One region of the Agarivorans sp. OAG1 genome, then DNA from elsewhere that is predicted to be linked to it. Evidence: predicted binding sites of a transcription regulator. Region 1 holds the regulator's gene; each other region holds the start of a gene.

Region 1 (9,860 bases):
AACGCCACCCAAACTACTGTTATAGCAAACACCGCGCTTTTAATAATGCCATTGCCAATATCTTGACCAAATTCTATTGAAGCTGCGGTAATTGACCAAAAGCTGCCGTTATCCACACCAAGCCACTCAACACCAACCAAAAATCCGCCCCATATGCCTACCAAATTAAACATTAAAGTAAGCAAGGGCATGGCAATAAAACCAGCCCATAAACGTGGAGCGATCACCCGTTTAAGTGGATCAACGGCCATCATTTCCATGCTAGAGAGTTGTTCGGTGGTTTTCATCAAACCTATTTCGGCTGTTAACGCTGAGCCAGCTCGACCTGCAAACAACAATGCAGTGACCACTGGGCCAAGCTCGCGTAACAGCGATAACGCCACCATAGGACCAAGACTGGTCTCGGCGCCAAAATCTACCAAAATGTGGTAGCCCTGTAGAGCGAGTACCATGCCAATAAACAGACCGGAAACCACAATAATAGGCAGAGACTGCACACCTACTACGTAAATCTGGCGGATAGTATCTTTAAGTAATTGTTTGCTAGGTAAACATAGTAGAGCATGCCAAAGCATTAAGCTGGCACGGCCTAGTGCACCAATACGTAATAAGGTGTTGCGGCCTAAGGCTGCAATAGCATCAATCATAAACTCGCCTTTAATGCTTGCGCGTAATCTTCAGCAGGATAGTGAAATGCCGCGGGCCCATCAGCCTGACCTTGCAGGAATTGGGCTAATCGAGGGTCAGGGTTATTAGCAATCTCTTCAACCGTCCCTTGTGCTAGAACACTGTGACCATCAATAACAAAGACATAATCAGCGATACTTAGCACCTCATTCACGTCATGAGAAACGATGACTGATGTGAGTTGCAAACTTTGATTCAAGCCTTGAATAAGCTTAATCAGTACGCCCATCGAGATAGGATCTTGACCAACAAAGGGTTCATCATAAAGAATAATTTCTGGCTCTAAAGCAATCGCTCGAGCGAGCGCCACACGACGCGCCATACCACCAGATAAATCGCCAGGCATTAACTCGGCTGTTCCGCGTAGGCCTACTGCCTGCAATTTCATCAACACTAAGTTACGCAGCACTGGCTCGGGTAGCTTGGTATGTTCACGCAGTGGAAAAGCAACATTTTCAAAAACGTTAAGGTCGCTAAATAAAGCGCCACTTTGAAACAACATGCCAATACGTTTACGCAACTTGAACAAATCACTGCGCTTTAGTTGATGAACATCTTGACCATCAATCAGCACTTGGCCAGCAGTCGGCTTTAGCTGACCACCAATTAATTTAAGTAGTGTTGTTTTGCCAATTCCACTAGGCCCCATAATGGCTGTCACTTTGCCGGTTGGGATATGTAGGTCCAAGCCATCAAAAATGACTTTATCACCGCGCTGAAACGCCAGTTGTTTTACTTCAATCAAACTATCTGCCACTCCGTGAGCAATCTTGATTGGCCAAGGCAGACATATTATTGAGATAATTGCTTACACTCAAGGCTAAACTCTTCCCTTTTACCGGGAAAATGCCGACAATGCCTCGATTTTTTTGCATCGCGGATATTTTTTAATTTAAGGACTTGCATGCTAGTTGAATGTTTATTGTTAATTGTTGGCTTAGCATTATTGGTATGGAGTGCCGACCGTTTTGTTTTTGGTGCGGCTGCTATCGCCAATAATTTTGGTTTATCACCAATGATTATTGGCTTAACCATTGTGGCCTTAGGCTCGTCGGCGCCCGAAATTATGGTTTCTGCCACCGCATCTTTAGAAGGCAAAATGAATACCGCGGTGGGTAATGTCATTGGCTCTAATATTACCAACATTACCTTGGTTCTAGGTTTAACTGCGCTGCTCAAACCCTTACTGGTATCTTCTTCTACTCTGTTTAGAGAATTACCGATGGTGTTAGGTGCTACCGCAGTAGCGGGCTGGGTATTACACGACCAACAACTGGGTTACCTTGAAGGGGTTGTTCTACTTACCTTATTTATAGCGCTTATGGCCTACTTAATCGTTAACTCCCTACGCCAACGTAGTAGCAACACCGTAGACCCAATGGTTGAGGAAGCAGAATCGGAAGTCCCCAATGACGTACCAACTGGTAAAGCATTGTTTTGGTTAGCGGTAGGTATGGTGGTGCTACCTCTTAGCGCTGACTTATTAGTGGGCTCGGCCTCCGAAATTGCCCGCTACTTTGGTATGAGTGACCTCGTTATCGGCTTAACCATTATTGCCATCGGCACCAGTTTGCCAGAGCTAGCTGCTTGTATCGCAGGCGTGATAAAAAAAGAAGACGATTTGGTTTTAGGCAACATTATTGGTTCTAACCTTTTCAATATTTTGGCTGTATTGGCTGTACCTGCCATGTTGGCGCCAGGTCCTATCGACGCCAACGCAGCGGGCCGCGATTTTTATGTGATGATGGGTGTAACCGTGGTGCTGTTTGTCATGGCCATGGGTTTTGGTAAAAGCCGTAAGATTTCTCGTTGGGAAGGCGGCTTATTGTTAAGCGGCTTCATAGGCTACCAAATGCTATTATTCTTAGCATAAGCCGCTGTTGTCACTAATTTTAAAACTAAGGGGAAGTGAGTGTCATTTGATTACATCGCTGTTGCTAAGCGAGTACTAGAAATTGAAAGCTTAGGTATTGATAACCTTCACCAATATATCGACCAAGAATTTGCGGCTGCCTGCGAGATGATACTGGCCTGTAAGGGTAAAGTTATCCTCACAGGCATGGGTAAATCGGGTCATATCGCTAACAAAATTGCAGCCACCCTAGCATCTACTGGTACACCGGCTTTTTTTGTCCATCCTGGCGAAGCCTGCCATGGTGACTTAGGCATGATCGCCGCCGACGATATCGTATTAGCTTTGTCTAACTCAGGTGAATCTGAAGAAATATTGTCTCTTTACCCGGTGTTTAACCGCATTGGTGTGCGCTCGATTGCCATGACTAGCAACCCCAACTCATCCATGGCAAAGCAGGCCAACTATCACTTGTGCATCTCGGTGCCACGTGAAGCCTGCCCCTTAGGGCTAGCACCAACAGCAAGCTCTACAGCTACCTTGGTAATGGGCGATGCTCTAGCAGTTGCTTTATTAGAAGCTCGTGGCTTTACAGCCGATGACTTTGCCCTGTCCCACCCAGGCGGAACCTTGGGCAAAAAACTGCTACTAAGTGTGAGCGACTTAATGCTAACTGGGGAACAAATTCCACTAGTAACAGTCGAACAAACTATTCGCGAAGCGCTATTCGAAATCACAGCCAAAGGTTTAGGCATGGTGGGAGTACTTGATTCCAAGCAGCAGCTGGCAGGCATTTTTACCGATGGCGACTTGCGTCGTATCCTTGATCAGCGCATCGATATTCACGATACCCAAATTGGCCAAGTGATGACGCAAAACCCCAAAGTAATTGACAACAATTGGCTAGCCTTTGATGCCTTAAAGTTAATGAAAACCAAGTCAATTAACGGTTTGTTTGTGCTAAACAACAAAGCCGTTGTGGGTGCATTTAATATGCATACCTTATTACAAGCCGGAGTTTACTAGTGACAATTAACACGCCCTATGGCGCGGTAAGCCAAAGCAATTTTGACGCGGCAGCAACAATTAAACTTTTAGTTTGCGATGTAGACGGGGTTTTCTCAGACGGTCGCATTTATATGGGCAATGACGGAGAAGAACTTAAAGCCTTTCATACCCACGACGGATTTGGCATTAAAGCGCTACTGAATATCGGCGTCGAAGTCGCTATCATCACCGGCCGCCAATCTAATATTGTGCAACAGCGTATGCAGGCTTTAGGAATTACTCGTATCTACCAAGGCCAACAAGACAAACTCGTCGCCTACCAGCAAATGCTTGAACAATTGTCATTAGCTTCTGAAAACGTAGCCTATATTGGCGATGATGTGGTCGACACCCCAGTAATGCGCGCCTGTGGTTTAGGTGTAGCCGTGCAAGATGCTCATCCCTTGTGTAAACAAAGTGCCAACTTTATCACCCAAACCCGTGGCGGTTTTGGTGCGGTTCGAGAGCTTTGCGATCTAATACTGCAAGCAAAAGGCGAGCTTGATAATGCCCAAGGTATGAGTGTATGAATCGCCCAACTTGGTTCTTTGCAGGCTTATTTCTCCTAGCCTTGGTGCTGTGGCAGCTTAGTCCTTCGGAAACTAAGCAGCTAAGTGCTAAACGCGAAGCCAGCAAACCAAACTTTGTTGCCGAAAAGCTCTACAGCGTGAGTTTTGGCGAAGATGGTAGCCCGCGCTATCGGATCTACGCTGAGGAAATGGAGTTTTTTGAACAACTTAAGCACACAACTTTTGCTCAACCAAAGATCTTAGTGTACCCAGATCCAAGCCAACCTGTATGGCAAATTGTGGCCGATCACGCTACAGTACAGCAGCAGCAAAACGTCATTTTAAATGACAATGTAGTAATTAAAAATTTAAGCCGTGGCGAGTATGTTCGCGACTTAATAACCGAAAAATTGGAGATCGACCTGCAAACAGAAACCATGAGCAGCGATCAACCTGTTACCGTTTATGGCCCTTCATACGAACTGTATGGCGTTGGCATGGACGGTGATTTAGCCAACGAAATAGTGACTTTATTAGATGATATCGAAGCGGTTTACCACAACCCACAAGAGTAAGTTAGCAATTGCAGCTAGCTTGTTTATGTTTTCTTGGGGTTCACAAGCACTAGAAGACGACTTCAACAAACAAATTATTGTTGATGCTGACCGCCAGCAGGTCAATATCAAAGAAAACCGAGTCACCTTTTACAATAATGTTGTGGTGACTCAAGGCTCGATTAAAATGCACGCCGAAGAGCTAAGCGTTATTGGTAGTGAAGAAAAAGGCAGCGAAGTTATGATTGCTAAAGGCGAACCCGCAACGTTTTATCAATTACTTGATAGCGGCAAGCCAATTGAAGCTGAAGCGAACGAAGTGCGCTACGACTTAAAAACCCAAACGCTAACACTCACTACCAATGCTCAACTCAAACAAGAAGAGAGCTTGGTAAAAGGTAAAATGATCAAATACAGCATCAACAAACAAGAAATGGTGGCACAAGGCGACGAAAACAGCCGTGTAACTACTATTTTCCTACCGCAGCAACTTGACGAACTAACGCCCAAGGAAGACCAGCAATAATGAGTACCCTAATTGCTGAAAACCTAGCCAAAGCCTACAAGGGCCGTAAGGTAGTCAAAAACGTTAGTCTAAATGTAGAAACCGGTAAAATTGTTGGCTTGTTAGGTCCAAACGGCGCTGGCAAAACAACTACTTTTTACATGGTGGTGGGTTTGGTGCCTCGTGACCAAGGCCGCATCCTCATCGATGATGACGATATTTCTAGTACAGCGATGCATACCCGCGCACGCAAAGGCATTGGCTACCTTCCGCAAGAAGCGTCTATCTTTCGCCGCTTATCTGTGGAGAAGAACATTCTCGCCGTATTAGAGACCCGAAAAGACCTCGATAAAGAGCAACAAATTGGTGCATTAGACGACCTTCTTGAAGAGTTTCACATTGGCCATATTCGCAAAAACCTAGGCATGAGCTTGTCAGGTGGTGAACGCCGAAGAGTTGAGATTGCTCGAGCGCTAGCCGCCGCACCTAAGTTTATTTTGCTTGACGAACCCTTCGCAGGGGTAGATCCTATTTCTGTTATCGATATTAAAAAGATCATTGAACATCTACGTGATCGCGGTCTAGGTGTACTAATTACCGACCACAATGTTCGAGAAACTCTCGATGTTTGTGAGCATGCCTATATCGTTAGCCAAGGCGAATTGATAGCCTCAGGAAAGCCAGAAGAAATTCTCGAAAACGAACATGTGAAACGAGTTTATCTCGGAGAACAATTCAAGCTATAGTTAAAGTGCAAGTTTAAAAAAAGACAATAAGAAGAAGGAACAGCGGTAGTTAATGAAAGCATCTTTGCAGTTGCGTCTTGGTCAGCAGTTAACCATGACCCCCCAGTTACAACAGGCCATTCGCTTACTCCAGCTTTCAACACTGGATTTACAGCAAGAGATTCAAGAGGCTCTGGAAAGTAACCCTCTGCTTGAGGCGGATGAGTCTCACGCCAGTGATAGTGACGCAACCGACGCTAAATCTGCCAACGAGAAGTCTACCGAGGCCGAATCCACTGCTGACATAGACAACAGTCAAATTGAAGCAGGCGATGCCATTAATCAAGAAACTGTTTCTGACGACCTTCCTGTTGACTCTACTTGGGACGATATCTACAGCGCCAGTTCTGCCCCAGCCAGCTCATCTGGCAGCGCGGTTAGCGATGACAACGATATGTTGTTTCAGGGCGAAACTGTCGACTCTTTACAAGACCACTTATTGTGGCAAATGCAACTCACTCCATTTAGTGAAGTAGACCAAGCTATTGCTTTAGCCATTATTGATGCAGTAGATGAATCGGGCTACCTCACCCAAGACTGTGAGCAGCTACTAGAGGGCTTACGTTCAAGCGATAACAATGACTTAGATGTAGAGCTAGATGAAGTAGAAGCAGTACTTAAACGCATCCAACATTTCGACCCTGTTGGTATTGCGGCTCGCTCACTGCAGGAGTGCCTACTGATTCAACTAAGCCGTTTTGTTGAAGATACACCTTGGCTAAATGAAGCCAAAGATGTAGTTTCAAATCATATTGATGTATTGGCTAATCGCGATTTTCGTCTATTAGCCCGCAAAACCAAACTTAAAGAAGACCAGTTACGCGAAGTCATGCGTTTGATTCATACGCTTGAACCTCGACCTGGTAACGCGGTTGAGCCTAATCAAGCCCAGTATGTTATTCCGGATGTATCGGTTGTAAAACGCCAAGGCCGCTGGGTTGTAGAGCTCAACCCAGATGCAATGCCTAAGTTGCGTGTTAACTCCCACTATGCATCTTTAAGTAAAACCTCTACCAACGCTAACGATACCCAGTTTATTCGTAGCCACTTACAAGAAGCCAAGTGGTTTATTAAAAGTATCGAGAGCCGAAATGAAACCCTATTAAAAGTATCCAACTGCATTGTTCATCATCAACAGGCGTTTTTTGAATATGGCGAAGAAGCCATGAAGCCAATGGTACTGAACGATGTAGCAGAAGCTGTAGAAATGCATGAATCCACTATTTCCCGGGTAACCACCCAAAAATTCATGCACACACCTCGCGGCATCTTCGAACTTAAATATTTCTTTTCTAGCCATGTGGCTACCGATGGCGGGGGTGAGTGTTCGTCAACCGCTATTCGTGCATTAATCAAGAAACTGGTAGCTGCCGAAAATACCAGTAAACCACTCAGCGACAGCAAAATTGCTGATATTTTGGCAGATCAGGGGATCAAGGTGGCAAGACGTACGATCGCTAAATATCGTGAGTCTTTAGCAATTCCACCTTCTAACCAACGTAAGAGCCTTATCTAAGGCCACTAAAAGGGGAAGATATCTATGCAAATTAACCTTACTGGACACCACGTAGAAATAACTGAATCTTTGAAAGAATATGTCCACACCAAGTTTGCCAAACTCACCCGACGATTCGATCAGATCAATAACGTTCACGTCATCCTCAACGTAGAAAAACTGAACCAAATTGCTGAAGCCACATTACATTTAAACGGCGGCGAAGTATTTGCAACCTCTGAGCATTCTGACATGTATGCCGCCATCGACAGCCTGATTGATAAACTTGATCGCCAAGTCATCAAACATAAAGAAAAACTTAACAAACGTTAGCCCCCCCATGCAACTAAATAAAGTACTTAGCTTGGACTGCACCCAAAGTGCAGTTCAATGCTCTTCAAAAAAACGCGCCCTAGAAATAGTGAGCGAACTGGCTGCCAAACAGCTTGATACCACTACCCAATGCATTTTTGAAAGCTTGTTAAATCGAGAAAAAATGGGCAGTACAGGTATTGGCCAAGGCATCGCTATTCCTCATGGCCGTATCGACAACCAGCATCAAGCCACAGCGGTTTTCTTGCGTTGCGATCCCCCTATTTCCTTCGATGCAATAGATAACAAGCCAGTAGACTTGGTATTTGCATTACTAGTACCCGAAGATCAATGTAAGCAACATCTTAATACTCTTGCTCAAGTAGCTGAAAAACTTAACGATAAGCAAATATGTAAACAACTTCGTTGTGCACAAAGTGATGACGAATTGTACGACATCATGGTAGCCTAATACTCTAATCAGCCTTAGGGATTATCATGGAACTGATCATCGTTAGTGGGCGCTCGGGTTCAGGTAAAACCGTCGCCTTAAGAGTATTGGAAGATCTCGGCTACTATTGCGTCGACAACTTGCCGGTTGTGCTTTGGCAATCACTTATCGACAACTTAAAAAAAACCTATTCTAAAGTAGCAATTAGCATTGATATTCGAAATCTTCCCGATGAGCTATCACCGGTAGGACAGCTAATACGAGATGCAGGGCCTGACATTAATCTGTTAAGCATTTTTTTAGATGCGAAAGATGAAGCGCTGATCCGCCGTTACAGCGAAACACGCAGGGTACACCCGCTTAGCCAAAGCAACTTATCTTTAGCAGAAGCGATTGAATCAGAAACCGAGCTATTAGCCCCCATTTCTAGAAATGCCGATTTGCGTATCGACACTTCCCGTTTATCGGTACACGAGCTAAGCGGCTTGATTCGCTCACGCGTTACTGGTGACCAACAACAACAGCTAATTTTGGTGTTCGAATCCTTTGGATTTAAAAATGGTGTGCCTAACGATGCCGACTACATGTTTGATGCGCGTTTTTTACCTAACCCGCATTGGCAAGAAGAGCTACGCCCACTTACCGGCTTAGATAAAGCCGTGCAAGAATACTTGGCTGCGCAGCCTTTAGTTACCCAATATATCGAGCAGATTAGCCAGTTATTGCAATCTTGGTTACCGCATTTAGAAGCTAACAATCGAGCCTATTTAACCATTGCGATTGGCTGTACTGGCGGGCAACATCGCTCGGTGTATGTGGCCGAGCAGCTTGCTAGCCTTTTTAGCGCTCATCGAAAAATACAACGACGCCACCGAACTTTGGAACATCGCCTTGAAGCTCACTAGACAAGTAGTAGTAAAAAACAAATTAGGTCTGCACGCACGTCCTGCCACCAAGTTGGTTGAGCTGGCTCAGCAATTTGACGCTGAGCTGAGTATTATCGACGGTGAGAAAACGGCTTCTGCTGCCAGCGTTATGGGTTTACTGGTACTAGCCAGTGCGCAAGGAAGTACGTTAACCATAGTATCTGAAGGTGCAGACGCAGAAGCCGCTCTAGATGCGGTTCAAGCCCTAGTAGAAGCTAACTTCAACGAAGAATAAATCTATACGCAATAAAGCCAAGCTACAATTAGCAAGCAGTACATAACAAAATAACAATAGGGATCGCTTATGCCAGAAGAGATGGAGTTAAACCCTAATCAGCACAAACGCTTACAGGAGCTAAACCAAGCCCTCGACAGCGGTATGTTCGTGCATGTTAGGCGCATGCTTCATCAAATGCCTCCCTGTGACGTAGCACTATTACTAGAATCTAGCCCACCAGCAGGGCGTAAAGTGTTATGGCAACTTACCGACCCCGAGCAACATGGTGAAATTCTCGAAGAGCTAAACGAAGATGTAATGGAAGGGGTACTTCAGTTAATGGCACCAGAAACACTGGCCGCCGCAACTGAAGGCATGGACACCGACGACATCGCTTATGTACTAAGAAGTCTGCCCGACAGCGTGTACCAAGAAGTTCTTGAGCAAATGGATGGTCAAGACAGGCACCGTGTAGAAGCTGCTCTAGCTTACCCTGAAGATACTGCTGGCAGTATCATGA
Region 2 (9,860 bases), 2.3 Mb from region 1:
TAATCAAATTAACCAATTGTTCCGTTAAGTTAACGTTAGCTTGTTCTAAAGAAGCAGAGTTGATTTTACCGAAAGTCCCCGAGTTACCTTCACCGGCAATCGCTTCACCACTTAACTGGGTTTGCTGCCATGAAGTATCACCGATTTGCGCTAAACCTTGGTTATTGGCAAATTTAGCAACCGATACTTTAGCAATATTGGTTGTTTGCCCATTACTGTATGAGGCAACAACCAAACCATCTGGGCCAATATCAATACCTGTCAATTTACCAACGGTAGAACCATCTTGCGACAAACTAGATACTTCAAAGGCTGAGTTGTACTGAGTTGGGCCATTTAGGTTAAAAGTAATGGTTTGCGTTGGATCTACAGAACCCGTTACCGGATCCCATACACCACCAGGGCCGTTTGGTGGAGCAGTACCAAGCGCTACAGTCTCAATAATAAGTGGCGCTGTAGATGCTAATGCACCGGTATTATCAAAAGTTAAAGTCGCTGATGCAGGGATATTTGGATTAGGGTTACCCGCGTTAGGGGTATTAGCTGTACCACCTGCAACATCTACTGGCATACCGTCAATGTATATCAACTTGTGCCATGTGTTAGCCGTGGTGTCATCTTTAATAAAGAAGGTCTCAGCAACATGCGAGCCACCTTGCGAATCATACACCGTCACCGAAGTGGCAGAAGTGTAGGTATTGCTGTCGGTTGGGTCGAAATCGCCTATGTCGTGAGTAGTACCGCTCGACGGCAAGTTAAAGCTCATATCAACTTGGCTTGTCATGGTTGGGTTACCTACTTCAGCACTAATTTGAATTGCGCTGGTTGCAGCCATACTCACCGCTGAAGGCGTGCCGCTGTTGTTCACGGTATAACCTTGTAGGTATTGACCTTGCGAGTTAACAATAAAGTTATCAGCGTTTAACTTAAACGCACCCGCACGAGTAAACTCTCGTGTTTGAGTGGTTAAGTCTGATGCGGTAACAAAAAAGCCTTCGCCACTGATCGCCATATCTAAGGCATTCTGGGTAAAGTTAAGACTACCTTGGTGGAATTGCTGAGCTACATCCACAGTTTTAACACCATTACCTACTGCAGTACGAGCATTTGAGAAAATCGATGTTGCATACACATCGGCAAACTCAGCACGCGACTCTTTAAAACCAATGGTGTTGACGTTAGCAATATTGTTCGCCGTTACGTCAAGATCCTTTTGCGAGGCATTGATGCCGCTTAGAGCGATATTAAATGACATCTCTCAATCTCCTATCGTTTTACTATTCTTTGTTAGGCCTTGGCTACTTCGAGAACATCGCTCATTGCAATGCCACCTAAGCCTTCTAAATTGACGACTACGCCAGATGTGCCACCCGCTAAGCTCACGCTACCTACGCTTGCATATGTTGCGGTGGGTAAACTGATCTCTTTACCGCCCTGAACACCATTAACTTTAATGTTGTACTTACCTTCTGGCATTGGATTCCCATTGGAATCGGTGCCATCCCAAGAGAATGGCATGTTGCCACTTCCCTCACCTAAATCGATAACTTTGACGACTTCACCCGCCGCGTTTTCGACCGAAACTTTTACATTGGTTGTTGCTGCACCAGTTACCGCTACACCGTCAAAACCAGTACCACCGTTATGTCCGTAATCTAGCGGGACTAACACTTTCTGGCCCACTAAAGTTGACGCCTGCAAGGCAGCCGATGAATTCATGATCGAGTTCATGGTGTCAAACTTAGTACCAAGCTCAGCAATCCCCTCGGAAGTCTGAAAGCTTGCCATTTGCGCAATCATCTCAGCGTTATCCACGGGTTTACTGGGATCTTGATACTGCAACTGAGTAGTAAGCAGTGAGAAGAAATCTTCTTGCCCCAATGACTGATTATTATTGCTCTCTGGAACAACCGACTCTGGTTGCCAATAATTATTTTGTAACGGATCAATAGTAGACACTGGCTACTCCTTAACTTTTACCCAGATTTAGCGTGCTATTTAGCATTTGCTTAGCGGCTTCAGTTACTTGAACATTAGCCTGATAGGAGCGAGAAGCGCTCATCATGTCGGCCATTTCTTCAATAACGTTGACGTTTGGCTTGAAGATATACCCTTCTTCATTAGCCATGGGGTGTTCTGGGTAATACTCTTTACGTAACGGAGCATCTGATTCAACTATGCCCGCTACTTTAACTTGTGCAGATTCAACTTGTGCTTGAGATGCTTTATTTAACTCAGCCTCAAACACTGGTTTTCTTGCTCGATACGTTTGATCGATACTTGAACTAATACTGTCGGCATTGGCTAGGTTACTGGCAGTAGTATTTAAACGTACCGACTGCGCCTTCATGGCCGAAGCTGAAATATCAAAAACATTAAAAAAGCTCATTATTGACCTCCCTTAATTGCATTACGCAAGCCACTAAACTTGCTTGAAAGAAAGTTAATACCTGCTTGATATTCCAGGCCATTTTGCATAAATGCAGCTTTCTCTTTTTGTACATCAACGGTATTACCGTCACCGGTGTCTGGTTGATCCGGCACTTGAAAGCCTAGTTCGGCAAACTGGCTGTTACCGCCGCTGATGTGGCGCTCATTAGTAATGTGCATTCCACCACTCTGCTTACTTTTAGCGGCAGCAAATGCTTTATTAAAATCTATATCTCGTGCTTTATAGTTAGGTGTATCAGCATTAGCAATGTTACTTGCAATCACTTCAGAACGGCGGGCTCTTACACCTACAGTATGCTGATGAACGCCTAATGCTTTATCAAATGTTATTGCCATATACACCTCGTTACACTTCCACGAAGAATATTTAGCAAGAGCTGTGCCAGAGTTTTTTTGACGCTTTTTGTTCAGCTAACTAAGGAACTTAGTTGTATTGGTATGCTAGATAACAGTGGCAGGGTGATGCTAGCGGCAAGTAAAGCGGCAACTATTGCCATTTACTGCCGCTTCGGGTTTAGCTTATTTTAGTTGATAAACAATGCCGGGATGGCAACGCAACATATTAAAACGATCGGTCAGGCCGGTAATAGACTCAGAGGCACCCAACATTAAATATCCATTAGGGTTTAATGCTTGAGCAAACTGATTAAGGATCTTCGATTTCACATCAGCGTTAAAATAAATCAAAACATTACGACAAAAAATGATATCGAATTTACCCATTAACGCGTAACTATCTAAGAGATTAAGCGGCCTAAAACTAACATTTTTACGCACTTTATCATTAACTCGAAATCTGCCGTCGGTAGTCGCTTCAAAAAACTGACGTTTACGCTCTGGCGATAAACCGCGCGCCAAAGCTAAAGTGTCATACTCACCACGCTTACAATGTTCCAGCATTGACGGTGATATGTCAGTCCCCACTACCTGCACCCCCATGGGTAAAGTTCCTGGGCGTTTAGCTTGGTACTCCAGGGAAGTCATCATAATAGAGTAAGGCTCTTGGCCAGAGGAGCTCGCCGCTGACCAAATCTTCACTGGCCGAGATAACTTAGTGAACTCCGGCAAGAGTTTGTCACCGAGCAATTGAAATGGATAAGTATCCCTAAACCACAGAGTCTCATTAGTGGTCATGGCATCCACCACGGCCGCACGTAAATCGCGCTCACGTAGGCTCATGGCTTTTTGAACTAGTTCGGTAAGGCTTGCTACAGAGTACTGAGCCATTAACGGCGATAAACGGCTCTTTACTAAGTATTGCTTGTTGTCACCTAATACAATTCCGCACTGCTTTTCTAGAAAGCCACAAAACTGTTTATACACATCATCGGTTATGGTTCTCAATGCATCCACACTCTATAAAGATTGACGAACAGCGGCAGCTAATTCATCTGGATTAAATTTAGCAATAAAGGCGTTAGCGCCAACTTTATTTACCATAGCTTGGTTGAATACACCACTTAAGGAGGTGTGTAAAATTATGTGTAGACCTTTTAAATCTGGATGAGAACGAACTTCCGCGGTTAAGGTGTAACCATCCATTTCTGGCATTTCAATATCAGAAATCACCAGCGCTATTTGATCGGTAATTGGACCATCTTTTGCCATAGTGGTTAACAGCTCGAGTGCTTCTCGTCCGTCTTGGCAAAGTAAGGCTTCTACCCCTAAGGAGGTTACCGCGCGCTTAACTTGGTTTCGCGCCACCGAAGAATCGTCAACCACCAATACTTTTTTGTCTATTTGAACGTTTGCGGCTGCTTCTTCAACAATCTCTTTGCTTACAGTGGTATCAACCGGAGAAATTTCATCGAGAATCTTTTCAACGTCTAAAATAGAAACTAACTCTTTTTCAACCTCTGTTACCGCTGTCAGGTAGTTGAACTTACCTGCCCCTTTTGGCGGCGGCAAAATGTCTTCCCAATTCATATTTACAATACGCTCGACCGAGCCTACTAAAAAGCCCTGCACAGAACGGTTGTACTCTGAAATGATGATGAAACACTTGGTCACATCTTCTATTGGACGCCCACCTGTGGCTGAACTTAAATCAATGACCGAAATAGTTTGGCCACGAATATGTGCCACACCTCGGATAACAGGATTTAGTTTAGGCAGCGCGGTAAGTGGCGGACATTGTAAGACTTCTTTTACTTTAAATACATTAATGCCATAGCGCTGAGACCCATTTAACCTGAATAACAACAACTCTAAGCGATTCTGTCCTACTAGCTGCGTCCGCTGGTTTACCGAATCTAAAATACCCGCCATATACTTATCACTCCTTAGAAAGGGGCATCAACCTTGCTTAACCCCTGTATACTATCGCTTAATCTAACTTAATTGTCGTTTTTTTGACACCAAGAGGCTTAACATCGACTTGTTAAGCATAGACAAAAAAGCCAATTGTTACTTTGCTTTATCGGTATCATATCGGAAATGTTGATAAAAATTGCTGCTTCACTCGTATTATTTTGTTTTAGTCTTACTGCTCACACTAGTGAGCTGCACTCGCAGCTTGAAAAAGCAGCAGTAGATTTTGTTTATTCGCAGATAACTCACGACAATAGTCAAAAAATTGAGCTAACCGCTAATCAATTAGATGAGCGAATCGCGATCCCCGACTGTTCAACGCCTTATCGTTACAGTTTAGCCAATGGTGAAGTTCGGAGAAACACCAGTGTATTAGTTACTTGTGATGAACACGCAAACTGGCGCCTCTATATCCCAGTACGCAAACAAGTATTGCTTGCCGTGGTAGTAGCAGCCTCCCCCATTCAGGAAGGGGCCGCCTTAACTAACGCGCAACTTACCACTAATTTTTTACCCGAGAATCGCTTACGCGGCAGTTACTTCACAGAGCTAGGGCTCTTAGTTGGTGCTAAACTTAGGCGAGCAATGCGTAAAGACCAAATTATAACTGGGCGCGATATTTGCATAGTTTGCAAAGGTGATGCTGTTACCATCTCCGCCAATGCAGGTGGGCTGAATGTAACGACCCAAGGTACCGCTTTGTCTAGTGGCACTATCGGTGATACCATTCGGGTTAGAAATAATCAGTCTCAGCGTCTGGTCACCGGCCGAGTAAAAGCGATTGGAATAGTTGAGGTAAAACTTTAATTTTTTTCTAAAGTTTTACCAAAGCAAGCCGATAGCTTTATTGAATACGAAAAATTGATTAACTGTGGGGCGCCATTATGGCTTTAAATATTAACAACTTAGGTGGAAACCGTCCTAGTCAACTAGACTCAAATCGAGTTGCTGACAAAGGCACAAAAGAAAGCGCTGAACAACGTTCAACCGCTGGTTCTGCTGCAGCCCAGGATTCAGTTATGCTTACAAACGAAGCACAACAACTAAACCGTATTCAGCAGAATTTGCTCAGTGATTCAGATAGCAGAAGCTCGAAGCTCGAATCAATCAAGCAAGCGGTGGCCGATGGTACTTATCAAGTAGATGCCAATAAAGTTGCACAGAAAATGGGTGACTTTGAGAGTGAGTTTAATAAAGCGCTTGGATAATTAGCCTATGATCGCCCCACTACTGAATACTCAAGAGCAGCAACTCACCTTGCTGCTTTCTCTTTTGGAGCAAGAAAAAATTGCTCTTGAACAAGATGATACTATTGCTCTTTATGCTGTTGCTGAGCAAAAAGAACAAGCATTGGCGCTAATAGCGAGTGCCGATGAAGAGATCGCAGCGTCACCCAATATAGAACAGCTGAATTCAGACCCTCAATTTGTTCAACAAGTAGATACCATCAAAGGTTTGCTTGCCCAATGCCAGGAACGCAATCAGCTAAATGGCGAAATAATTAAAGCCAGCAATGAAAAAGTCAAACAGCTAAGTGCCGTAATTGACCAACTGCAAAACCAAAATGCGTCTACCTATGACAAACTAGGTAAAAAGCACAGTTCACAACGAATGGGTAAAGGCTTTAAAGCTTAAGTTCCTCCTCGTTTCCAAAAACCTCTATAACCCAAGTTAATTGGGCATTTAGTGGTTACCTAAATATAATTGAATTTGCACTTCTGAATGCTCTACTGTTGTTATTTGGAAAAGTGCTGCTTGTAGTAGTTACATATTCAAAAACAACAAAACCCCAGCCAAGGCTAGGGTTTTGCGTATAACAGTAATAGACGAAATTAACTAACCACGCTCACCCATCGGCATCTTAATTTTACTGGCCTGCTTACGCGACTCGATAATCATTACCCCGTCTCGCTTAACTGGTGCAGGTACTTTGCTTTGATACACTTCATTGGGAATAAGCTCTTGAGCAGAAGCAACCACTACTTTTGATTGAGCGCCAACGATCCGAGCGTTCACCAAAATACCTTTATTTGATTTGCTAAAAGTACCTACGAGCAAGTATTCAATGGGTAAACGCTTAGATAACTCTTTTACGTTGCGGCTATATACAAAGTCCCCTTCTGGGGTAATGCGAATAAAACCAGTGGTTTTATAATCAATCACCGAAAAGCCACTTTGTTGCATCTCGTAAACAAAGCTTTCAGCTAACTGCATACCAAATAAATCAGTGGTGCGAAGGTTATCTAAAGGAACAAACGAAGCCACCCCGATTGGTGTATCAGCATTCACATAGTGAGAGCTTGAGACTAAGCGTTGCGACATCAGGTTTACATAATCGGTAAGTGAGTGCTGAACATCAGGGTCACTCATATCTGGGCTGGCGGGGTTAAGCGAACGGCTTTGCATTCCACTTAAAAACAACTGGCCGTTCTCATCTACAACACCTTCCATGTAGTGAGCATTGTGAGTATGTGCGGCGTGATGCTTTGAGCCATCGTACACTACAACTTTTTGCATTGATGGGGAACTAGAGCACCCCACCAGCATTGAAGTAGCCAAGGCTACTAAAGATATACCTTTCATGTCGATTCCTTAATCGTCTATTACGCTTTAAGTATCGGCCAGAAAGGTAAAATCTTTACTAAAAATGAACGGTTTTTTGACTCTCAAGATGACGAGTTGGCGCCATAGACATAGTAACGCGGTACACTTCTCGGAAATCAAGTTGCAACTCAGTGACATATACATCGTCAACTGCGTAGGCATTAATCACCTTAGCACCACGAATTACCCCGGCAACCGAGGCGGCTAAACGCTCGTTACCAAGCACCATATCGCTGACTGTTGCGGTGCTATCGATATGTTGGCCATACACTTGCTCAGAAAGCTCTCTATAAGCATCTAACTTAGAGGCTTTCATTGCGCGTAATTGTTTAGCGCTCATGTCTGCGCCACGTTGCTGACTAATAGGCGCATAGCCAACAGCATTAACCACGGTAAAGTCACCCGGAGGCTCATAAGTCCATTCAACTTGTTTAACTTGGGTTGTTGGCGTACAAGCTAGCAACAACAAAACCGCCAAACTAATAAACCACGCTCTAAAGTACAGATTGTTCATGACGCTGCAAGCTCCCATTTACACTAGTCACACGCGGTGAAGTTGCCCCCGCCATATTGGGGATAAATTGATAAGCAGCCGACACAACCGCTTGGCTAGATAGCTCCACTAAACGAAGATTCACATGCCTACCCGAAGTGGTTCGCTGAAAACTGCCAACCACCACGTAGGTAATTTCCATTTCAGTTCTCAGTAAATCTGCATCTCGCGATAAAGAAAATTCGCCGAAACCTGGGTCCATTTGCAAACGTCCAGTAAGGCGTGGCTCTACCATATTTACGCCTTCACGCGATAAAGCGGCAAACATTGCCTCTGCCACTTGCCGCCCAAATCCATCGCTCGATTGCAAGTTGTCTAAATCCACCACCGTGCTTATGGCCACAGAGTCAGTTTCAGTTAAATCCACGTCATCAGTTAGCTGTTGAGACAGGTTGTCGACATGCACATACAAAGCGGCATCTTGCTGCTCTCGCGGCTCCACATAAGGATAATTAGAAACATGATGTAAACTGGTATTGCATCCTTGTAGCGTTACCAGCAAAATAAATAGTGTCGTATATCGCATATCAATCTCCTCCGACTTCCCTGTTCCAAGCAATAACCGTTCCAGTCAAAAAAATAGCGTTTTATTTTGGGTATAGTTATTGCTTACTCCGAAACATAGGAGGGCCTTATGAAACAGATAATTCTTTTAGTTGGGATGCTAATTAGCATGTCGACACAGGCAATATGGTACGAGGCTAAGGGCCAAGCCACCATCGTAAACAACGACTTTGAACAAGCCAAAAGCTTAGCCACCCAAGATGCGGTTAAGCAGCTTCTGTTGTATTCGGGGGCGTCTGTTACCAGCATCAGCAAAGTCTCTGGCGGGCAACTCACGCTTGATCAAATTGAAGTGGTCTCTAAAGGCTCCTTGCATAACCTAACCGTATTAGACGAAGGTAATCACGGCCAGCAGTACTATATAATTTTACAAGCCGACGTATTCCCGGCTACCAGCCAATGCAAAGCAAGCGGCTATAGCAAAAACATGTTGCTACTCCCTCCCTTCTTAAAGCAGCAACATCAAGCGCGTGTGGGCCAACTACAAGAGCTATCACCAGCAGTTGAGCAACGCACCTACGACATCGCTCGGCAGGTGGGTAATCAGTTCAACGTAAAGCCCCCACCAAAGTTACCTTTAAACTATTACAAGCCAGGAGAACATAACTACAAGGGCATTAAAGATGTTGCCGATCGTTATGGCGCACAATATTTGCTTGGCTTAGAAATCGAGAACATTTCGCTAGACCAAGTGCACAAACCTAAATTTATTAACCTTAGTTATCCGCAACGTTACTTTGTGGTGAATGTCAGGGTATACAACGCCATTGATTTAGAAGAAATATACTACAAGCGCTTTTCGGTAAACGCGCCATGGGAGTTTGACGCCAGAGAAGTGATATCCCCCCACTCTGCCGAGTTTTGGTTATCGGCCTATGGAGAAACGGTAAACGCGACCTTGCAACAAGTGGTTACCGAAGTAGATGCTCTACTGGCTTGCCAACCCTTACAAGGCAGCGTGGTAAAAGTACTTGGGCCAGACCGCTGGCAAATAAACCTAGGGAAAGCAAATCAGCTTAACCGCGGCATGTTGTTAAACTTAATTCATCAAAACTATCACTGGGGAAACTGGGACATTCCACGCCAAGAGCAAATAATGGCTGACAGCATGGTAAGAATTGAGCAAGTGTATCAAGAGAGTGCCATCGTGGTAGCGGTTGACCCAAGCATGACGGCAAATATTCAACTTGGTGACTTAGTAAGCAAACAGTAAGGCTTTGCTTTTCATAAAGTTAAAGCTGAGTATAATGTACCCGCACACTAAACGAGGTGTGCGCCTTACTTTAGTGTCCCCTTAGTTCAGCTGGATAGAACAAGGACCTCCTAAGTCTTAGACACAGGTTCGAATCCTGTAGGGGACGCCAGTATCTGCCGCGAA
Region 3 (9,860 bases), 960 kb from region 1:
CAACTATTCCAAACCCTCTCGAATAGCTAAAAGTGTTTCACAGTTCCCAGCAAGGCTAATGGCACTACAATATGCCAATAAAATGAATAAGGCTTTCATAACAGCAAATATGCGCTAGGACACAGTTATAGACAATAACTACCCATAAAAAGTGACTAAATTCATAAAAGCCACTCTAATTGATAAAAATATAACTATGGTGAATAACTAGCCTTGCTAGATATTTAAGGGACTAATTAGGTTTACTTGTGAGTTATCAACAACCCAGTGCAATTGCTCCTAGAAAATTGCAATTATCAGCATCGTCAGTAAAGCAACTAGCTATACAGCATCAAGCAGACGAACTCGCGCAACGTTACCAACGTTACTTTCAAGCCAGTATTGCGAGCAATGAGGAAGAGGTAACCAAAATCTATCAATTACGGCATCGCGTTTACTGCGAAGAGTTTCAGTTTGAGCCAAGCAATCACCAGCAAATTGAGCGCGATGTTTACGATAGTTATTCCCACTACTGCCGAGTTCAGCACCTTAACTCCGGCTTAGATGCTGGATGCCTAAGAATGGTTAGCCCCAGCAAGCAGCAAAGCATACCTTTGCTAGACACCGGCCAATCAGTGATTAGTCATCAAGAGCTACATCCCGATAACTTTGCTAAAGAGAGCATTTGTGAAGTGTCGCGGGTGGCCCTAGACACCCAGTTTCGTCGCCGCAAAATCGATCTCAAAAATGGCGCTGCGCCAGCTGGAGCGGGTTTAAGCGCATTTAGCCAAAAAGAACTGCGAACCTTTCCTTATATCACTATGAGCTTGTATTTAGCGGCATCAATTGTTGCCGAGCAGTGCGGAATAAAACATGCGTACGTAATGGTTGAGCCCAAACTTGCTCGAAGCCTTTCTATATTCGGCATTAAAATGACCAGAATTGGGCCAAATATCGATTATCACGGCATCCGCGCAGCTTACCATATTACGGTCGAACGCTTCCAAGAGCACTTACCGCTGTTATATCAACCTTTGTTTGAACTAATAAAACAAACGGTCAGCCCCAGCTCTGCACTATTAGCGAGCACTAATCAGTTAGATGCTGTGGGCCAGAATAGATAGTTACTTCAGGTATAAACATGCAATAAAAAAGGCAGCCTAGGCTGCCTTTATAAATCTCAGTTCACCTTAAGCTTTAGGCGGGCGAGATGCACGTTTACGCTCATTCTCAGTTAAGTGACGTTTACGAATACGGATGTTCTCTGGCGTTACTTCTACCAACTCATCGTCATCAATAAACTCAAGCGCTTGCTCAAGGGTCATTACGATTGGCGGCGTAAGTACTTGCGCTTCATCGGTACCAGATGCACGAACGTTCGTTAGCTGCTTACCTTTCAAACAGTTTACTGTTAAGTCGTTGTCACGAGCGTGAATACCAACAACCTGGCCTTCATATACTTCATCAGCATGCTGAGTAAACAAACGGCCACGCTCTTGAAGGTTAAACAAGGCGTACGTTAAGGCTTTACCGGTTGCATTAGAAATAAGCACACCGTTTTGACGCTGACCAATTACTCCACCTTTGTGTGGACCGTAATGATCGAACGTATGGTAAAGCAGACCAGAACCTGAGGTTAAGGTCATAAACTCGGTTTGGAAACCAATCAAACCACGTGATGGGATCATAAAGTCCATACGAATACGGCCTTTGCCATCAGGCGCCATGTCAGTTAGCTCGCCTTTACGCAAACCAAGTTGCTCCATAATGCTACCTTGATGCTCTTCTTCAACATCAATAGTCACGACTTCATATGGTTCTTCTAACTGGCCATCTACAGTGCGTAGAATTACTTCTGGGCGAGATACCGCTAGCTCGAAGCCTTCGCGACGCATGTTTTCAATCAAAATACCTAGGTGTAGCTCACCACGACCAGAAACACGGAACTTATCTGGATCATCAGTCTCTTCAACACGTAGTGCAACGTTATGAACCAACTCTTGTTGTAAACGCTCAAGAATGTTTCGAGAGGTAACGTACTTACCTTCTTTACCAGCAAACGGAGAAGTGTTTACTTGGAAAGTCATGGTTACGGTAGGTTCATCTACTGACAAGGCAGGCAATGCTTCTACATTGGTTTGATCACAAATGGTGTCAGAGATTTTTAACTCGCCTAAACCAGTAATAGCGATAATGTCACCGGCGTTAGCTTCGGTTACTTCATGGCGATCTAGGCCTAAGTAACCTAATACTTGACCCACTTTTCCGTTACGGGTTTTACCATCGGCACCCACAACAGTGATTTGTTGGTTTGGTTTAACACTGCCGCGTGATACACGTCCAACACCAATAACACCAACATAAGAGTTGTAATCAAGCTGAGAGATTTGCATTTGCAAACCTTCGCCTTCTTTAGCTTCAGGTGGAGCAACGTTATCAACGATAGCTTGGAACAAAGGCTCCATGTTATCAGTTTCTACGCCTTCTTCTGAGCTAGCCCAACCGTTCAACGCAGATGCGTAAACCACTTGGAAATCTAACTGGTCATCGGTAGCACCTAAGTTATCGAACAAATCAAATACTTGGTCCATTACCCAATCAGGACGAGCACCTGGCTTATCGATTTTGTTGATTACCAGAATAGGTTTCAAACCTTGAGCGAATGCTTTCTGAGTAACAAAACGGGTTTGCGGCATTGGGCCTTCTTGGGCATCTACCAACAACAATACAGAGTCAACCATAGATAAAACACGTTCTACCTCACCACCGAAGTCGGCGTGTCCAGGGGTATCTACGATGTTGATGTGGTAATCGTTCCACTCAATCGCCGTGTTTTTTGCCAAAATGGTAATACCACGTTCTTTTTCAAGATCGTTTGAGTCCATTACCCGCTCTTCAGCATCACCACGCGTTTGTAGGGTTCCAGATTGCTGCAGTAATTTGTCTACCAGGGTAGTTTTCCCGTGGTCTACGTGAGCAATAATGGCGATGTTTCTTAACTTATCTAGCACGGCTTTCAGCCCTTTTTATTGTGAGGTAAAAGTAAAAAGTGCGCCATTGTACATATAAACGGCAAATTCTCATAGTTTTAAGTTGATCACGGTTTTTCCGCTACCCAATTAGGGTATGATAGCTAAGGCCAAAAACTCACTGCACCAAAATGGACAAGAATAGCACCAACAAAGTGCAAAGCTCTGCACTAAATTGATGCCTAATCAATTTTTAGCCATTAAAATCAGCACCTTATGTGTTGGCATAGTTTTAGCTTGATGCAACACAACCACGATTATTCGTATAAATAACTATTAAATCGATTGAACCATCAATTTTGATGACACTGGAGGTTAAAAACATGTCTGCAGAAGTTTTAGCTTTGCTTAAAGAGCAAGAAGTTAAATTTGTTGACCTACGCTTTACTGATACTAAAGGTAAAGAGCAACACGTATCTATTCCATCTCACCAAGTTGACGAAGATTTCTTCTCAGACGGTAAAATGTTTGATGGCTCTTCAATCTCAGGTTGGAAAGGCATTAACGAATCAGACATGGTATTGATGCCTGATCCAGCTACTGCTGTATTAGACCCATTCACAGAAGAAGTTACACTAAACATCCGTTGTGACATTCTAGAGCCTTCTACAATGCAAGGTTACGACCGTGACCCACGTTCTGTAGCTAAGCGTGCTGAAGAGTACATGCGTTCTACTGGAATTGCTGACGCAGCATACTTTGGTCCAGAGCCAGAGTTCTTCTTGTTTGACGATGTTAAATACAAAACTGACATGTCAGGTTCTATGTACAAAATTGATGCTGATGAAGCATCTTGGAACTCAGACAAGCACTTCGAAGACGGCAACACTGGTCACCGTCCTGGCGTTAAAGGCGGTTACTTCCCAGTAGCTCCAGTTGATTCTTCACAAGACCTTCGCTCAGCAATGTGTCTAGTTCTTGAAGAAATGGGTCAAACTGTTGAAGCTCACCACCACGAAGTAGCTACAGCTGGTCAGAACGAAATCGCAACTAAATTCAACTCTATCGTTGAAAAAGCCGATGAAACTCAGGTTCTTAAGTATGTTGTTCATAACGTAGCTCACGCTTACGGTAAAACAGCAACCTTTATGCCTAAGCCAGTTGTTGGTGATAACGGTAGCGGTATGCACGTTCACCAATCAATTTGGAAAGACGGCGAAAACTTATTTGCTGGCGACCTATACGGCGGCCTATCTGAAACTGCATTGTTCTACATTGGCGGTATCATCAAGCACGCTAAAGCTATTAATGCTTTTGCTAACGCTTCAACTAACTCTTACAAGCGTTTGGTACCAGGCTTCGAAGCACCAGTTATGCTAGCTTACTCAGCGCGTAACCGTTCAGCGTCTATTCGTATCCCAGTAGTACCATCGCCTAAAGCGCGTCGTATTGAAGTACGTTTTGCGGATCCAACAGCCAACCCATACTTAGCATTCTCTGCAATGTTGATGGCTGGCCTTGACGGAATCAAAAACAAAATCCACCCTGGCGACGCTATGGACAAGGATCTATACGACCTACCTGCAGAAGAAGCGGCTGAAATTCCACAAGTGGCAACTTCACTTGAAAATGCACTAGCGAACCTAGATGCTGACCGTGAATTCTTAACTGCTGGCGGCGTATTCAGCAACGATTACATCGATTCTTACATCGCATTGAAATCTGCTGACGTTGAGCGCATCAACATGACAACTCACCCACTTGAGTTCGAATTGTACTACAGCGTATAAACAAAACGTTACACGGCTTAAAAAACCCGCTTTAAAGCGGGTTTTTTTATTGCTTTTCAATACGTTTTTGCCCACCTTTAGCAAGTTGAATGGAGGAATTATCAATGAGCAAATGGTTTGCTATAGCTTTATTAATCAGTGGCACAGTCTTTGGTACCCAAGCTGCTGACAAAATTTACCAATGGGTTGATCAGGATGGTGTAACGCATTTCTCAGACCGCCCTCAGGTTGGCGCCACCGAACTCAAGGTTGATGTCGCTCCTCCGGCTACTGACGGCCCCATTGTGACACCGCGTACCCCACTGAAAAAGAAACAAAAGCCTATTCAGTATCAAGTTAACATCACTAGCCCGAGCCATGAGCAAACCATTCGAGATAACGAAGGCAAGATCTCAATCAGTGCTAGCTCTACCCCGCTTCCCTTAAACAGCATGGGCTACAAATTGGTGCTTGATGGCGTACCACAGGGACAAATCACTAAAATGGGTAGCTTCCAGCTCACCAACATTGATCGCGGCGCCCATACAATTCAGGTGCAGCTAGTTGATGATTCAGGCAAGGAAATTGCATCGTCTAAGCCCATAACCGTATTCTTGCACCGCGCTAACGCATTTGGCGCTGGAGCGGCCGCAGCAGGGGGAGGCTAATTAGTCACTCTCTGCTTTTTGAGGTTAAACTCAGTGCAGGAGCACCAAAATGGTGCGCATCATTCAGGAGAGAGTAGTGTTAGATATTTCTGGGCTCGAGCGCTTAGTATTGGAAAATCAAGTAACTGCCATAGTGCTGCTTGATGCAGAGCTAAAGATTCAATACGTTAATGCTTCAGCCGAACAACTACTCGGTCAAAGTGCTAAGCGGCTTATTGATGAGCCGCTGGCCACCCAAGTGAAACATAGCTCACTGGACCTTAGTAAACTAGGCGCTGTGTGTAGCTCTGGGCAAAGTTTTACCGATAATGAAGTAACCTTGGTTTTCGATAGTCATCATGCGTTGGTTGAGCTTTCTGCTACCCGAATAAACAACCAACACCAAAATTTACTCATGCTGGAAATGCGCGCCATCGGCCAGCAAAAGAAGATCTCTCAAGAACTTTATCAACACGCCCAGCAACAAGCAGCTAAAGAACTGGTTCGCGGCTTAGCTCATGAAATTAAAAACCCGCTTGGTGGTTTGCGTGGCGCAGCGCAGTTGCTAGAAAAAGAGTTAGTTAACCCAGAACTAAAAGAATTCACCGGCATTATTATTGAGCAAGCTGACCGCTTAAGAAAGCTAGTTGATCGTTTGCTTGGCCCTCAGCGTCCAGGCTTACATGAACTGCACAATGTGCATTCAGTACTCGAAAAAGTACGCCAGCTGGTTAAGCTTGATCTACCAGAAGGCATTAGCGTTGAGCGCGACTACGACCCTAGCATTCCAGATTTTGAGATGGACCATGAGCAGTTGCTACAGGCTTTCCTCAATATTGTTCAAAATGCCGTTCAGGCCTTGGGTGAAAAAGGCGGGAGTATCAACATTATTACCCGTACAGCTCATCAAGCAACAATTGCCGGCCAACGCTTTAAATTGGCTGCAGAAATCAGAATTATCGACAATGGACCAGGCATTCCAACCGAACTGCTCGACACCCTATTCTATCCAATGGTAACTGGGCGAGAAGGTGGTACCGGTTTAGGATTGTCTATTGCACAAAATTTAATTAATCAGCATAAAGGGAAGATTGAATGTGCCAGTTGGCCAGGTCATACCGAATTTACCATTCATCTTCCTCTCAGACGTTAAGGAAGTACTAACATGGCAGCAACAATATGGGTCGTTGATGACGACAGCTCCATTCGGTGGGTGTTAGAAAAAGCGTTAAAGACTGCGGGTTACGACTGCTTGAGTTTCGCCGACGGTGAAATGATGCTTCAGCAGTTAGATTATGAACAGCCCGACGTAGTGATCTCAGACATTCGCATGCCTGGCATGGACGGTTTGAGCTTATTGGAAAAGATCCAAAGCCACTTCCCTGAGATGCCGGTTATTATTATGACCGCCCACTCAGACCTAGATAGTGCAGTAAACGCTTACCAGCGCGGCGCTTTTGAATACTTACCTAAGCCCTTCGATATCGATGAAGCGGTGGCTCTAACCGAGCGTGCAGTAACAGTTTCTCGTGAGCAAAAAGGCAATAAAGCGAATAACAAACCTAGCTCGCCAGCGCCAGAAATCATCGGCGAAGCGCCTGCAATGCAAGAAGTCTTTCGTGCCATAGGACGTTTATCTCGGTCGAGTATTTCGGTGCTGATTAACGGACAATCTGGTACCGGTAAAGAGTTGGTAGCCCACGCGTTACATAAACATAGCCCTCGCGCCAGCGGCAGTTTTATTGCGTTAAACATGGCGGCCATTCCAAAAGATCTTATTGAATCAGAGCTATTTGGTCACGAGAAAGGCGCGTTTACTGGCGCCAACAACATCCGCCATGGCCGTTTTGAGCAAGCCAATGGTGGCACCTTGTTTTTGGATGAAATTGGCGATATGCCGCTGGATATTCAAACCCGCTTGTTACGTGTTCTGGCCGATGGGCAGTTTTACCGAGTGGGCGGCCATTCACCAGTGCAAGTTGATGTGCGAATCATCGCAGCTACCCACCAAAATCTTGAGAAAAAAGTGGCCGAAGGCGACTTCCGTGAAGACTTATTCCACCGCTTAAACGTAATTCGTATTCACTTGCCATCGTTATGTGAGCGCCGTGAAGACATTCCGGCTTTAGCTAAGCACTTCTTAGAAATAGCCGCAAAAGAATTAAATGTAGAAAGCAAATTACTGCACAAAGATACTCAACGCTTTATGATGCAGTTAGCGTGGCCAGGTAACGTTAGGCAACTAGAAAACGTTTGTCGTTGGTTAACGGTAATGGCCAGTGGCCAAGAGGTGCTGCCAGCAGACCTGCCGCCAGAATTAAGCCAACCGGTAGTGGCAGAAACAGGTGAAACAGCCGATGCTAATTGGCGTTCGCTGTTAAAAAGCTGGGTTTCTCAACAGTTAGTCTCCGGCCAAATAGATATTCTTGGTGAAGCAATGCCTGACTTTGAGCGAATCATGCTAACTACCGCCTTAGAGCATACTCACGGTCACAAACAAGAAGCAGCTAGGCTTCTGGGTTGGGGGCGCAATACTCTCACCCGCAAACTTAAAGAGCTAGACGTAGAAGCCTAGAGCGCGACGAGCAGCAAAAAGGAGAACAATGAGTTCTCCTTTTTTGTATGAACGCTTACAACTACCGATGTTGCTATATCTCCACCAAAGGCGCGCTTTTATAGCTGCAGGATTTTTGCGGACAGACTTCTCGCTTACCAGCTGCGGTTTTCTTTAAGACCAATAGCTTCCAACCACAATCCGGGCAAGGCTTGGCGATAGGCTGGTCATTCACCGCGTAAGAACATTTAGGGTAAGCGTTGCAGGCATAAAACGTTTTACCATAGCGCGATTGTCTCGCGGCTAGCTTCCCTTTATTACATGATGGGCAGTTTATTTCAGGCGTGCTTTGTGCCTGCGGTTGAGCCGATTCAATATGCTGACAGCTAGGAAAAGTGCTACATCCAATGAACATGCCGTAACGCCCTTGGCGCAGCATTAACTCCTCACCGCATTCTGGACATTCAGTCCCAGGCAGTACTTTATCCAAAGAATGATCTTGCTGGTGCAAAGCTCGGCTATAGTCGCAGCTCGGATACTGGCTGCAGCCTAAAAAGGGACCTGATTTACTATTTCGATGCTGCAGTTCACCACCGCACTTGGGACAAACATCATATTCTTTTTCTAAGGCGTGTTCGTGGGCAGAAAATAACTTTGGATCTATCTTTGACATGCTGACACCTCGTTAAACTTTGCTAAGCATAACAAAATGGCGCGAATAGGCTATTGATTCGACGCAAGCACAGCCTTTATCGAAGCAATAATTGGTGCACAGCCCTAATTGCAGCGCACCTTTTATCGTTGAGTCAGTGTTTAATGCAGCGGACCATCACCCAAATCGAATAATAACTCTTCCATTTGCTGATAAGCCGACTCACTGCCTGGAACATTAAATAGCACCATTAAAATGACCCATTTTAAATCTTCCAGTTCTAACTCTGGTCCATCAAGTTCCATTACGCGGTCAATTACCATTTCGCGAGTTTCCGCGTTAAGTACCTTCATCTGCTCTAAGAACAGTAAAAAGCCTCGGCACGGTACGTCCAACTTGGCAATTTCCGGTGCGGTATACACCCGTAATGAGGGAATCTCAGAAGGATTTAAATAAGGCTGTTTGTCGCTATCTTGCAAAGCTGCAAGCTGCTCCAACCAATCTAGTGCCTTATAGATTTCTTCTTTATGAAACCCTGCGCGACTGAGCTCTTCTGTAAGCTCATCGTGATCCATCAACAGCTCTACATCACTATGAATGTAGGTTTCGAACAGATACATGAGGATATCAAACATAGTTAGTTCCTCCTCAGCTTGACGTAACCACCTGGCACAACGGCCACAACACCCAATATCTCTAACTCAGTTAACTGAGCCAGTACAGCATCAACAGGTTGTTGAGTGCTTAAGACTAAATCATCAATTGTTGTAGTCTCATAAGCTACGTTATCCAACAATTGCCGATAAGGCAAATCTTGTTCCTGCATATTTTGCTCCACCGCATACAACGGCAAAGCTGTTTGCCCAGAAAAAACACCCAACTCTTCTATTATATCGACTGGACAAGTCACCAATTTAGCTCCTTGTTGAATCAAATGATGACAACCCGCATGTAAGGGATCATCAATAGAACCCGGCATGGCAAATACATCGCGGCCTTGTTCAGCGGCGTAATTCGCAGTAAGTAAGGAGCCACTGGGTAACCCCGCTTGCACCACTAAGGTTGCCAAGCTTAAGCCACTAATAATGCGATTACGCCGTGGAAAATGATTGGCTTTGGCGGCTGTACCGGGCCAAAACTCACTCACTATTGCGCCCTGCTCGCTAATTTGATGCGCTAGCGCCTGATGACGCTTTGGATATACCCTATCTAAACCCGTTGCCACAACGGCAATAGTGGCATCAGGTTTTGCTAACAGCGCCCCTTTGTGAGCGGCAGCATCAATCCCTA

Evidence for each region. The regulator sigma-54, encoded in region 1, starts transcription at its own class of promoters, with help from an activator protein. The targets are predictions, from matches to a motif close to GTTGGCACGNNNNTNGNNT.
Region 2: the regulator sigma-54 is predicted to act here: its motif matches at 2,820-2,838, upstream of flgB (flagellar basal body rod protein FlgB).
Region 3: the regulator sigma-54 is predicted to act here: its motif matches at 3,229-3,247, upstream of glnA (glutamate--ammonia ligase).

The regions. Positions count from the first base shown of each region.
Region 1 covers NZ_AP028990.1:4,018,254-4,028,113, forward strand. Annotated here, with positions in the region: gene mlaE (lipid asymmetry maintenance ABC transporter permease subunit MlaE) at 1-644, opposite strand, end outside; gene OAG1_RS18245 (ATP-binding cassette domain-containing protein) at 644-1,444, opposite strand; gene OAG1_RS18250 (calcium/sodium antiporter) at 1,592-2,560, shown strand; gene OAG1_RS18255 (KpsF/GutQ family sugar-phosphate isomerase) at 2,600-3,565, shown strand; gene kdsC (3-deoxy-manno-octulosonate-8-phosphatase KdsC) at 3,565-4,116, shown strand; gene lptC (LPS export ABC transporter periplasmic protein LptC) at 4,113-4,670, shown strand; gene lptA (lipopolysaccharide transport periplasmic protein LptA) at 4,696-5,175, shown strand; gene lptB (LPS export ABC transporter ATP-binding protein) at 5,175-5,900, shown strand; gene OAG1_RS18280 (RNA polymerase factor sigma-54) at 5,953-7,455, shown strand; gene hpf (ribosome hibernation promoting factor) at 7,480-7,767, shown strand; gene ptsN (PTS IIA-like nitrogen regulatory protein PtsN) at 7,775-8,218, shown strand; gene rapZ (RNase adapter RapZ) at 8,245-9,102, shown strand; gene OAG1_RS18300 (HPr family phosphocarrier protein) at 9,089-9,358, shown strand; gene mgtE (magnesium transporter) at 9,428-9,860, shown strand, end outside.
Region 2 covers NZ_AP028990.1:1,735,624-1,745,483, reverse strand. Annotated here, with positions in the region: gene flgE (flagellar hook protein FlgE) at 1-1,255, opposite strand, end outside; gene OAG1_RS08200 (flagellar hook assembly protein FlgD) at 1,288-1,959, opposite strand; gene flgC (flagellar basal body rod protein FlgC) at 1,970-2,389, opposite strand; gene flgB (flagellar basal body rod protein FlgB) at 2,389-2,787, opposite strand; gene OAG1_RS08185 (protein-glutamate O-methyltransferase CheR) at 2,971-3,795, opposite strand; gene OAG1_RS08180 (chemotaxis protein CheV) at 3,808-4,719, opposite strand; gene flgA (flagellar basal body P-ring formation chaperone FlgA) at 4,888-5,568, shown strand; gene flgM (flagellar biosynthesis anti-sigma factor FlgM) at 5,646-5,969, shown strand; gene flgN (flagellar export chaperone FlgN) at 5,977-6,396, shown strand; gene OAG1_RS08160 (FlgO family outer membrane protein) at 6,598-7,344, opposite strand; gene OAG1_RS08155 (LPP20 family lipoprotein) at 7,403-7,879, opposite strand; gene OAG1_RS08150 (FlgO family outer membrane protein) at 7,860-8,444, opposite strand; gene OAG1_RS08145 (flagellar assembly protein T N-terminal domain-containing protein) at 8,553-9,695, shown strand; tRNA gene OAG1_RS08140 (tRNA-Arg) at 9,771-9,846, shown strand.
Region 3 covers NZ_AP028990.1:205,141-215,000, reverse strand. Annotated here, with positions in the region: gene OAG1_RS01025 (PEP-CTERM/exosortase system-associated acyltransferase) at 249-1,103, shown strand; gene typA (translational GTPase TypA) at 1,170-2,990, opposite strand; gene glnA (glutamate--ammonia ligase) at 3,332-4,738, shown strand; gene OAG1_RS01010 (DUF4124 domain-containing protein) at 4,843-5,385, shown strand; gene glnL (nitrogen regulation protein NR(II)) at 5,435-6,517, shown strand; gene glnG (nitrogen regulation protein NR(I)) at 6,530-7,939, shown strand; gene OAG1_RS00995 (topoisomerase DNA-binding C4 zinc finger domain-containing protein) at 8,013-8,591, opposite strand; gene OAG1_RS00990 (DUF494 family protein) at 8,732-9,205, opposite strand; gene dprA (DNA-processing protein DprA) at 9,208-9,860, opposite strand, start outside.